DNA from 3 places in the Cytobacillus sp. Bac17 genome. Region 1 is predicted to be linked to each of the others. Evidence: riboswitches for the same ligand, from Rfam matches in the RefSeq annotation. Region 1 holds a riboswitch; each other region holds the start of a gene.
The links. Region 1 has a riboswitch for cyclic di-AMP ahead of NR125_RS06870 (cation:dicarboxylate symporter family transporter). Riboswitches for the same ligand answer to the same signal wherever they lie in the genome.
Positions count from the first base shown of each region.

Region 2: it holds a riboswitch for cyclic di-AMP, as region 1 does, so the genes downstream of both, NR125_RS19315 (potassium channel family protein) here and NR125_RS06870 (cation:dicarboxylate symporter family transporter) in region 1, are expected to answer to the same signal.
Region 3: it holds a riboswitch for cyclic di-AMP, as region 1 does, so the genes downstream of both, NR125_RS19360 (dicarboxylate/amino acid:cation symporter) here and NR125_RS06870 (cation:dicarboxylate symporter family transporter) in region 1, are expected to answer to the same signal.

Region 1 covers NZ_JALJRC010000003.1:52,924-56,964, reverse strand. Annotated here, with positions in the region: gene NR125_RS06880 (dienelactone hydrolase family protein) at 1-408, shown strand, start outside; gene NR125_RS06875 (hypothetical protein) at 642-890, shown strand; cyclic di-AMP (ydaO/yuaA leader) riboswitch at 1,160-1,309, shown strand; gene NR125_RS06870 (cation:dicarboxylate symporter family transporter) at 1,438-2,700, shown strand; gene NR125_RS06865 (DUF4256 domain-containing protein) at 3,198-3,758, shown strand; gene NR125_RS06860 (SDR family oxidoreductase) at 3,942-4,041, shown strand, end outside.
Region 2 covers NZ_JALJRC010000018.1:92,578-96,618, reverse strand. Annotated here, with positions in the region: gene NR125_RS19330 (DinB family protein) at 1-332, shown strand, start outside; gene NR125_RS29955 (endonuclease) at 500-1,663, shown strand; cyclic di-AMP (ydaO/yuaA leader) riboswitch at 1,775-1,925, shown strand; gene NR125_RS19315 (potassium channel family protein) at 2,004-2,660, shown strand; gene NR125_RS19310 (TrkH family potassium uptake protein) at 2,703-4,041, shown strand, end outside.
Region 3 covers NZ_JALJRC010000018.1:97,829-101,869, reverse strand. Annotated here, with positions in the region: gene NR125_RS19365 (MerR family transcriptional regulator) at 116-487, opposite strand; gene NR125_RS19360 (dicarboxylate/amino acid:cation symporter) at 665-1,888, opposite strand; cyclic di-AMP (ydaO/yuaA leader) riboswitch at 2,041-2,186, opposite strand; gene NR125_RS19355 (hypothetical protein) at 2,320-2,505, opposite strand; gene NR125_RS19350 (hypothetical protein) at 2,753-2,902, opposite strand; gene NR125_RS19345 (hypothetical protein) at 2,910-3,275, opposite strand; gene NR125_RS19340 (GNAT family N-acetyltransferase) at 3,391-3,840, shown strand; gene NR125_RS19335 (serine hydrolase domain-containing protein) at 3,975-4,041, shown strand, end outside.

The sequences.
Region 1 (4,041 bases):
ATGGAACATGCAGGTTTCGACAGAGCTGCCCAAAAAATAAAAGATCTATTATTGGATGTTAAAGATGAATACGAAAAAATATATATCATTGGATTTAGTATAGGTGCAACTGTTGCCTGGCTGTGCAGTGAGGGAGATTGTGTTGATGGTATAGTGGGATACTACGGCTCAAGGATCAGGGACTATTTAGAGTTAACACCCCAGTGTCCCATAATGCTATTCTTTCCACAAGAAGAGCAGTCTTTTAATGTTGATGAGTTACTATTAGCTTTAGAAAAAAAGAAAATTAAAGTACATAAATTTAAAGGGAAACATGGATTCAGTGATCCATATTCCTCCAGATATGATGCAGAATCAGAACAAGAAGCATTTAGCAAAGCCATGGATTTTTTATTGCATATTGATTGAGGTATTATTATGAAGCTAACCGTGAGTGTTATCACCTTGAATTTTAATAAAAGTTTACAAGCCCGTTCAATTTTCTTAATACAAGGATGCTAATTTAGATTTAGCGGGGATAGCATGTGTGGCTATCATTGTATTTGGCGCAGGCGGAGCCAAATGCCTTTTTTGTTTTGCTTATATTCAATTTATAAAATTTACTGTCTATTATTTAGCCTCTATAAAGGATCAAGTGGGAAATGTCCATTATTTTGAGGAGAAAGATCTTAACATCCATTCTTAGCAGTGTGTTATTTGTACTGATTTTTTCAGTGCCAACAGTCTTTGATATGAATGCATTTGTTAATTTATATTATTTAAATCTTATGTTTGTCGCTGCCTATGGAGTAATCACTTCGATGTTCAGTGATTGGTTGAGCAAGAAGATTTTCATTGCAAACACTAATCGTGAAATTGCCTCCTTTTTATTCTATTTGGTTCAGTATTAAAAGAACTTAGTCTTGTTTCTGCTGTCTCTTTTTTCATCATTGACCGTGTACTGACAAAAGCAGAAATAAGGTGGTGGTCAGTAAATACAGCATTATCCGTGATAGTCCTTATATTTATTATTGCTATTAATATTGATTTCCCATAACAAGTCCTAGAGCTGAAAATTCATTGAATTTCAGCTTTTTTTGGTGTGTTAAAGAGGCCATTTAGTTTACTGCCGGGAAAACTTAACTATTTACAAAAAATATCTTGAAATAATATAATGATATAGTGATTTATGCTTAATCTTATTTTAAGAACGGGGGACCCATTATTTACAGCGGAGTTTCCGCTTGGGGTGAATCCTACTATGGAAGGGCTTACTGTTTCCGCAGTCCTAACCCGAAAGCTAACCTCGTCAGCGTTTAAGGAAACATAAGAGAATATGAAATAGTGTGAATTGACAAAACCAGCATTTTTGTCGATTTTCTTTTTTATCAGGATCTCATCTTTGTTTCCCTTGCCTGCGCAGCACGTATAAAACTAAACAAGAAGGTAGGGTAATTGATGAAAAAAATTAAATTAAGTTTAGCCACTCAAATTTTCATCGGTCTTATTTTAGGAATCGCTATTGGCGGTATTTTCTATGGAAGTGAAACGGCGCAAAGTGTGCTGCAGCCCTTTGGCGATCTTTTTATCCGCTTAATTAAAATGATTGTTGTTCCTATTGTACTATCAACAATTATTGTTGCCATTGCTGGTGTGGGTGATTTAAAAGCCGTCGGGAAGCTTGGCGGTAAATCATTGACTTACTTTATTGGCATGACTTTGGTTGCTATTGTGGTGGGCCTCATTGCAGGTAATGTTATTCAGCCTGGTGCCGGCCTGAATATGGACAGCCTGCAGCAAAGTGACATTTCGAGCTATGTTGAAACCAATAAAGAGCAGGAAGGCAAGTCGATAGCAGATACATTTTTGCATATCGTACCTACTAATCCTGTACAAGCCATGGTTGAAGGCGATATGCTGGCGATTATCTTCTTTGCTGTTGTATTTGGCCTTGGAATTGCAGCAATTGGAGAAAAGGGAAAACCAGTACTGAGATTTTTCGAAGGCACGGCAAAGGCCATGTTCTATGTGACAAACCTATTTATGAAGTATGCACCAATCGGAGTATTTGCCTTAATTGGTGTAACGATTTCCAAGTATGGTTTTGCCTCATTGATTCCATTAGGCAAGCTGGCACTTACTGTATATGGAGCCATGATCTTCTTTGTTCTTGTTGTGTTGGGGATAATGGCCAAAGTTGTCGGGTTCAGCATCTTTAAATTATTGAAGATGATAAAAGAAGAATTGATTTTGGCATTCTCAACTGCAAGTTCTGAAACAGTGCTTCCGAGAATCATGGACAAAATGGAGAAAGCGGGAAGCCCGAAACATATTTCGTCATTCGTTATTCCGACAGGCTATTCTTTTAACCTGGATGGATCCGTTTTATACCAGGCAATTGCCTCTTTATTTATTGCACAGATGTTTGGCATAGAATTAAGCATAGGACAGCAAATTACGTTAATGTTAGTACTGATGGTTACATCCAAAGGAATGGCGGGCGTGCCAGGCGTATCCTTTGTCGTGCTGCTGGCTACTTTCAGCACAATTGGATTGCCTGCAGAAGGCCTTGCCTTTATTGCCGGCATCGACCGTATCCTTGATATGGGCCGAACAGCTGTTAACGTGGTGGGGAACTCACTTGCGGCTATTGTTATTGCCAAGTGGGAAGGGCAATTTAACCCTCCAGCAGAAGAAAGATTTGAGCAACAAGCTTCATAATAGATTGGAAAACACTAACAAATGGCAGCATATTTGTTAGTGTTTTTTTTTGCTTCTTTGTGTTATTCCATAAAGAGAGGATGATGGAGCAGGTTCGGACAGAGAAGCGGGAAACCAACGTGAAGGAGTCCGAAGGTGGAGCAGGCTCGGACAGAAAGGGGAGAAATCAACGTTAGCTAGTTAGAAGGTGGAGGAGGTTCGGACAGAGAAGCGGGAAATCAACGTGAAGGAGTCCGAAGGTGGAGCAGGCTCGGACAGAAAGGGGAGAAATCAACGTGAGCGAGTCCGAAGGTGGAGGAGGTTCGGACAGAAAGGGAAGAAATCAACGTGAGCGAGTTCGAAGGTATAGGAGGTTCGGACAGAGAAGCGGGAAATCAACTTGAGCGAGTCCGAAGGTGGCTTATGAAAAGTTAATGCTGTTCCACTTTTATCAAATAGCCCTTAAGGGTCATAATTATATTATAATGGAGTAAAAACTAGGAGGAGTTAATTTGACAATGGGAAATATGGAGCTGTCACCAGAACAGCGTGAAGAACTGCTGGAAACTCTGAAAGCGCGTTTTGAGAAAAACATGCACCGTCATGAAGGTGTGGAGTGGGCTGATGTACAAGCTAAGCTCGAGGCTAATCCTGAAAAATTGTGGTCACTCAATGAAATGGAAGCAACTGAAGGCGAACCGGATGTTGTACGCCATGATCAAGAGACCGGCGAATACATATTTTATGATTGTTCAGCTGAAAGTCCAAAAGGCAGGAGAAGTGTTTGTTACGATCGTGAAGCGCTGGAGGCACGGAAGAAACACAAGCCGGAAAACAGTGCTATGGATATGGCAGCTGCCATGGGCATTGAGCTTTTAACCGAAGAGCAATACCGGGAGCTTCAGGAGCTTGAACATGTCGATAAGAAAACCTCTAGCTGGGTGCAAACGCCTGAGAATATCAGAAAACTTGGCGGGGCGATCTTTTGTGACCGGCGCTACGACACTGTTTTTGTGTATCACAATGGAGCCGATTCGTACTATGGTGCAAGGGGTTTCCGGGGCTCGCTGAGGGTTTAGATTCATTGCAGAAATTTGGGGGCCTGACTTCCTGAAGACTACAGTTTAATGAACAGGTTTTGTATTTCGCTGCCATTACGGCGGCTTTTTCTTTATTTAAAAACTGGCAGTTTAGTTGAATATAGCACCAAATATCTGAATAATACAATATAAAGGAAACCCATTAGAATGGGAGTGTTGTACTTGAAAATACTGGTCACCGGTTCCACAGGCCAACTAGGTTCAGCTTTACTTAATCAACTAAAGGAGTCTGGTTATAAAGTAAAATTAACTTCTAGAAGAA
Region 2 (4,041 bases), on a different contig from region 1:
TGCAGGAAGGGGAAAGCAAGCCCTTCCCCCCATTTGACCGCTTTGCTCATTTAAATGTGTCAGAGAGTCTATCACTTGAAGAAAAGCTTGAAGTCTTTAAGACCCTTAGAATGAAAAATTTGGCCATGCTTAGGGGTATAACTGATCTGGAAATTCATTTCGAAAAGACAGGGCTTCATCCAGCATTTGGACCAGTCAGAGTCAGGGAATTGATTTCCACTTGGGCTGTGCATGACCTTACGCATATTTCACAGATTTCTCGAGTATTGGCAAATAGATACAGAACTGATGTTGGTCCTTGGATTGAGTATCTGGGCATTTTAAAAAAGTAAGCACTTTAAAAAAATTGCATCAAAGTTAAGTTTGTAAATTCTGTGTGAAAAGTAAACTTTTGGGACCAAAACCTCATGATATGGCCGAAGGTGTTCATTTATACTTGTGTGGAATTGTGACTTTTCTGATTATTTAAGTCCATTCAAAAAAATATGGAGGCGAATGAATGCTGAATCGTAAGAAAAAAGGCCTGCTGTTAACTTTTATTCTGGTTACTGTCATTCTGATCGTGATGCAGCCCATTCAAAATTCTATAACTAGGGCAGCTGCCGGGGATGGCTCCTGGACATCACCTTATTCCGTTTCACAGGGAATCAATACTCAAAACAACTCTTCCAAAACTGTTCAAGGCTATGTGGTTGGACAGCCGACTGCGGCAAATACGGTTATTTCAAGCCAGTTTCCTAATGACTATGCTTTGGCCCTGGCGGATAGTCCATCAGAGACCAGCACAGCTAAGATGCTTTATGTTCAAATTCCTTCCACGTTTCGCTCTGCTTTCGGCTTAAAATCCAATCCATCCTTGATTGGAGAAAAAATTAAGGTAACCGGAACACTTACCGCCTATTTCTCTCATCCCGGGCTAAAAGATGGGACGGCCTTCGAACAAGCTGGTGATGGAACAGTCATTCCCGGCCCTGAACCAGGAGGATATTATGATGCTGCAAACGGAAAAACAGGGGAGGCTTTAAAAACAGCCCTCCACACTATCATTGATGATCACACGGAAATTTCCTATTCGAATGTATGGGAAGCACTGCGTGAGACAGATGAAGATCCTGCCAATCCCAATAACGTCATTCTTTTGTATACTGGCCGCTCTCAGGGGAAATTCACCAATGGTTCTGGCGTCAATGATTGGAACAGGGAGCATGTTTGGGCTAAATCTCACGGGGACTTTGGAACAGCTATGGGTCCGGGAACAGACTTGCATCATTTGCGGCCAACAGATGCTTCAGTAAATAGCTCGAGAGGGAATCTTGACTTTGACGATGGGGGCACCCAGCATTCAGAGGCACTGGGAAACTACTATGATTCAGATTCCTGGGAACCCAGGGATACAGTAAAAGGCGATGTTGCGAGGATGCTTTTTTATATGGCTGTCCGTTATGAAGGAGACAGCGGAGAAGTGGATCTGGAGCTAAACAATCAGGTCAATAATGGCTCTGCTCCTTATCATGGCAAAATGTCTGTCCTGCTTGAGTGGCATAAGGAAGATCCGGTAGACGATAACGAGCGGAGAAGAAACGAAATCATCTATTCTGATTACCAGCATAACCGCAATCCATTTATAGATCATCCCGAGTGGGCATCAGCAATTTGGGAATAATCTTCAGGAAAGCACTTTCCGTTACTGGGAAGTGCTTTTTATTTTACTTACTTTGAAAAAAAGATTGACAAGAGATTTCCATGGGAGTAATTTATATTTATTAATTTCATAGTAACCTTTTTGCTGAATCATTATGAGCGGGGGAACCAATTTTGATAAACCTGGTTTATCTTGGGGTGAATCTTAGCATATTAAGGCTAAGAAGGGATACTCTCAATCCCTAATCCGACAGCTAACTCCGTAAGCCGAATCGAGGGAAGGGTTGATGGAAACCATTGGCCATTCTTTTTTTAAGAGTGGTTTTTTTGTGTTCATTTTCAAAAAGAAGGGAATTTCTTCAATGAAAAAACAGTATGCAGTATTTGGTTTAGGCCGCTTTGGCGGAAGTCTCGTAAAGGAATTTCATGAATTGGGAGTGGAAGTGCTCGCAATTGATGTAGACCAGGAGAAAGTAAATCAATACGCACAGTTTGTGACATATGCAGTTCAAATCAATGGCATTGATGAAGCTGCCATAAAGCAATCAGGGATAAAAAATATCGATCATGCATTTGTTTCATTTGGTGAAAACATTGAGTCCAGTATATTGACATCCTTGTTATTAAAAGAAATGGGGATTCCAAAGGTGTGGGCAAAGGCACATAATGAGTATCATGCCAGGGTGCTCGAAAAAATTGGCGTTGATCGTGTTATCCACCCGGAGCGGGATATGGCTAAGCGGATTGCCCACCATATTGTTTCGGAAAAAATGATTGATTATATTGAGCTGTCTGAAGATTACAGTATGGTTGAGATTGTGGCTACAGATAAAATTGCCGGAAAATCCCTTTCTGAATTGAATATTAGGGCAAAGTATGGCTGTAATATCGTGGGGATTCAGCGCGGGAAGGAAATAATCGTTACTCCATCAGCTGAAGAGGTTATTTTAAAGGGCGACGTCCTGATTGTAATGGGACACAATAAAGGGATTGGCAGATTTGAGAGGCATGGAGTATAAGCCTTGCCGATAAAAAAATACCAATAAGGGGTTAGCCTTATATTGTATAAGGAGCATAAAAGAATGAGGAGAATGGGACGATCCTATAACTGGATAAAAATGAATCCGGCACAAATGCTTTCGGTCGGTTTCTTAATCTTAATTGGTGTAGGCACACTGCTGCTGATGCTGCCTTTTGCTACGAAAGACAGACATCATTTATCGTTTATCGATGCACTTTTTGAGGCGACTTCTGCTGTATGTGTAACAGGTCTCGTGGTAGTGGATACCCAAACCACATTTACTGTTTTTGGCCAGATTGTACTGATGGTCCTCATACAGATTGGCGGCCTTGGATTTATGACATTTGGGGTTCTCATAGCTATCATGCTTGGAAAGAACATTGGTTTGAAAGGAAGGCTGATGATCCAGGAATCTTTAAATCAGCTTTCGATTGAAGGGATGGTCAGGCTGGTTAAATTCGTTGTCGGCTTTACATTAATCGCTGAAATGATCGGTGCATTGATATTGGCTATTCGCTGGTCGTCCGATTTTGGCTTTCCCCGCTCATTGTATTATGGCATTTTCCATTCGGTTTCTGCCTTTAATAATGCCGGATTCGATATAATGGGCCAATTCAGGAGCGTTACTGAATATGCTGGTGATTTTACTGTCATCATGACACTCAGCTTCCTGTTAATAATCGGAGGTATCGGCTATATCGTTGTACTTGATGTAAAAAGAAACAAGAGTTTGAAAAAGCTCTCTTTGCATACAAAATTGGTCCTCCTGATGACGCTGATTCTTAACATTCTCGGAACAGTATTTATCTTTGCGCTTGAATATGATAATCCTGGGACACTTGCCAATTTGCCTTTAAAAGATAAACTATTGGGGGCTTTTTTTCATGGTGTGGTCCCGAGAACGGCTGGATTTAATTCTTTGAATACTGGCGAATTAACTTTAGGTTCGCAGCTGGTAACAATGCTGCTCATGTTCATTGGAGGGGGATCAGGAGGTACCGCCGGCGGCATTAAAGTCACTACCTTTGTCTTGATTTTTCTTGCAGTCAGAGCGCTGATAAAGGAAGAAGATGAAGTGAGCCTGATGGGAAGGCGAATTCCAAAGGATCTTATTGTCAGAGCTTTTACAATAACCGTCTATTCAATAGGATTCATCTTCTTTATCTTATTTATTTTATCCATAACAGAAAATGCTCCATTGAACGTCCTTTTATTCGAGGTGATATCCGCTTTTGGCACGGTAGGCATGTCGATGGGGCTCACACCTGAATTAAGTGCAACAGGAAAAGGGGTAATTGCATTTATGATGTTTGCAGGAAGAGTAGGGCCAATCACAATCGCTTTTGCACTTGCCCGAAGAAAAGGAAAGGCCAAATATA
Region 3 (4,041 bases), on a different contig from region 1:
AAGACATACACCTCCTAAAATGGTAATAATCCTTATAAAGTTCACTACTTAAATTGTGCCCAAATAGATATCCATAATGCTCCAAAAACCCAAAAAAACGTTTTGGGACAGGATATCAGTTGAGCAATAAAAGCAATGTTTGAATTAATGATAAGCTTTCATGTGAAATATTCTTTTTGACATATTCGTATTTTTCGGGATCAGATTTTTTAAGCTGTGAAAGTGCTTTTGTCACATCTTCCTCCAGATCCTGAATTTTGAGCCTTAGTTCAAGAACATCTACCTCTTCAGAAAATCGGCCGATAACTTTTTTCTTTATTTCCTCCAGCGACAAACCATCCGCTTTACATTTTTCGATAAAAGCAATACGTTCGATGGCGGAATAATCATAATAGCGATAATTTGAAGGGGAACGTTCTGCTTTTAGCAGTCCGAGTGAAGTATAGTAATCAATCGTTCTCTTAGTAACCTTTGCTTTTTCAGCCAATTCTCCTATTCTTAACTTCTCAGCCCCATGAGGATTCCTCCAAACTGTTACGTGATGGTTATGAATCTAATTATACTAAAAAATAATAGAAAATCAATGAATTTGAATAATGAAACAAGCAGGGAGGAAGAGATTTCCACAAAAAAATAACACCGGATAACCGGTGCTATTTTGCATTCAGGCTTTAACGGCCTCTTTCTTTGCTTCCGTTTCCGCTACAATTACTGCACAGGCAGCATCACCTGTAATATTAACTGCTGTTCGCGTCATATCAAGCAGACGGTCAATCCCAATGATTAATGCGATACCTTCAACAGGAAGATTGACAGAGTTAAGAACCATCGCTAGCATAATCAAACCGACACCAGGCACACCAGCTGTACCAACGCTGGCAAGAACGGCAGTAAGGACAACCGTGATTAGCTGTGTCAATGTTAAATCAACATTATATACCTGGGCAATGAAAATAGTTGCAACTCCCTGCATGATGGCTGTTCCATCCATGTTGATGGTTGCACCGAGAGGCTGAACAAAGCTGCTGATTGATTCAGGAACTTTCAGATTTTTTTGGGCCGTATTCATGGAAATCGGCAGAGTCGCATTACTGCTTGATGTACTGAAAGCAACCCCCATGGCCGGCGCAAAGCCTTTAAAGAACCATAGCGGGTTTTTCTTTGCAAGTAAAGCAATAGAACCTCCATAGGTTAAAATCGCATGTATAAATAACGCAAGAAGAACTACGATCATATAAAGTCCCATAGCTTTAATGGCACTTAGACCCTGACTTCCTACAGCAGAAACGATAAGTCCAAACGTTCCATAAGGAGCGAACCTCATAACCAGGTTAACAAGGTACATCATCATGTCATTGCCTTGTTCAATAAGGTTTAATATGCCTTTTGTTTTATTGCCGAGCATGGTTAATGCAAATCCGACAAAAATAGAAAAAGTGATAATCTGAAGCATATTGCCTTCCGTGAAGGCTTTTACCGGATTGGTTGGAATAATATTTAATAGTGTCTCTGAGACAGGAGGAGCTTCCTTCGATTCGTACTCCACGTTTGTTACGTCGAATTCACCAACGTTTCCTGGCTGGAAAACAGCTGCCAAAGCAAGACCTATGACGATTGCAATGCTGGTGGTAACCAGGAAGTAGGAGATTGTCTTAATCCCAATTCTTCCCAACTTCTTAGGATCACCGAGGCCTGCTGTTCCAAGGGTGATGGAAAAGAAGACGATCGGAACAACCAGCATATTGATGAGATTTAAAAAGATTTTTCCCAGCGGAGTAAACAAAAACTTGTCAAGCTCGGGGAAAATGCCAGGTGCAAATAAATTAATCAACAGCCCTGTGATTCCCCCGGCGATCAAAGCAAGAATAATTTTAGTAGATAATTTCATACACGTTCCTCCAATGAAATAAATGATGTAAAAAAATGTAAATCTCGCACAAAAAATATTTTGCCTTTCCTATATTACCCCCAAAAAACATAAACCTAACTAAAAAAGGCAACAAAAAAACACAGAGGTAATAACCACTGTGCATTTATGCAGTGTTCCCTCTCAACACGCTTACGAGGTTAGCTGTCGGGTTCGGGTCTTGAGAGTACCCTACCTATAAAAGGATTCACCCCAGGTGCTTTTATTAAAAAAGTACAGTTGGTTCCCCCGCTCAATTAAGATTAAGCGAAAATTATTAATGTTTTTTTAATATATTAACAATAATCATAAAAGTTGTAAATCATACGATTTTCTTATCTAGGTTTACTAAGGTTACTATCATTCAAATAGTAATTTAATAGGAAAGGTCAATTTGGTTTTTAGCAATAAGATTAGAAGTTAAGCCAGCTTAAAAGAGGATGTCTTTTTTTGTCTTTCACTTTTAGTTCCTTCTTATTCAGCTTGTCTTCATGTTCGGCCAGCCACTCTTTTAACTCTTCTTTGTCCTTGCATTGCGTATAATAAGTCTCGCCGTTTTTCCCAGTGGCACTTACAACATATCTGCATGTATTTCCCATAAAGCACCCTTTTCAAAGTAATTTCTTTTAGAATTATAACAAGATTTATGACAATGTCCACCATTATTTTTTAGGATTATGAGTATATTGGCTTTGGGGATATTGCTGATGAAAATATGCCTGAAAAAATCCAGCTAAGATATCCGCTGGATTAATGTCGCTTCTGCATTTATCCTATTGGTCCGGCAGCTTATTGATTACTGGGAAAGTTTTTTCCTGTTGTCAGCTCCAGTGGGAATGGCCTTTCTTATCTGCGCAAAACTGTAATAAAGCCGTCGAGAATCTCATGACTAACAGTAACCCCTTTGAGAGTATAAAATTCAAGAGCCTCTGTATTCCTATTTGATACATAGATAAAATAATCTTCCACATCTTTAAATTGGATTAACCATTCCATCGGCATGTTAAAAAGAACTGATCCAATTCCATATTGTCTGTAGCATTTTTATAAAGAATTGAGATAAGCAGCCAACATGCCTTTTCCCGACTGAAGTCAGATCAAAAAAAATGGCGAAATCATTGGAGCAGGCTTCCTTAGGAGAAACATTGGAATAGACATAGCCCGCGATTTCTTCATCGTCCTTAACGATCTCTATATAATTATGTAAAGATGATTTTACGGATGGAATCATTCTAGTTTCAAAATTCATGCTGTCAAAACGCTCAGGTGTTATATGTGCCTTAGATTTCTGAAAAGCCATCAGCTTATTGCATAAATCCCGGCAAAGTCTGATTTTCTCTTCTGTTATCACTTCATATTTTAAATTCATCCTATTCACCCCTAGTTAAATTTTAAATTGGAAGGTCTTCATTCGTCCAAAAAAGAGGGAATTTATCCTTGATAGAGAAGTTTATCTTAAAACTAATATAAAAAGAGGGACCATAATGATTAGGGAAATTGATATTAAAGATCGAAAAGCTGCTGTGCAAGTTCTAAGTGTCCAGCTTCCTGCGTATAAAATTGAGGCTGAAATCATTGGATGTCCTGATTTACCGCCTTTGAAGGATACGGCTGATGACTTGCGAATAACCGGAGAAACCTTCCTTGGGTATTTTATAGGTGAAAAATTATGCGGTGTGATTTCTTTTAAAGAGGAAAATAATGTTTTAGATATTCATAGACTGATTGTGCATCCTGAACATTTTAGAAAGGGAATTGCACAAAAGCTGCTGAACTTCATTGAACTGAGGCCGATGAATGAAAAAATGATTGTCACAACAGGCTCTAAGAATACCCCTGCTGTCACTTTTTATTTAAAGAATGGTTTTAAAGAGCTGAAGAAAATGGAAATAAATGAATCACTGACTATTACTGCTTTTGAAAAATATTTATAAAATACTAAAAGATTAAGCGACTCTTTCATTTGGAGGAATCATCCTCTTTAAATCCGTTATATGTTTTATAGAGTCTGCTATTACTGTCCCGCATTGCTTTAGGTCAATGGAATATTACTTAAAGGGGAATACTCATGTTATTTAGGGATTATGATAAAAGGTTAAGGTCTGTAATTAAAAATGTTGGTTTTTCCGGTGTCG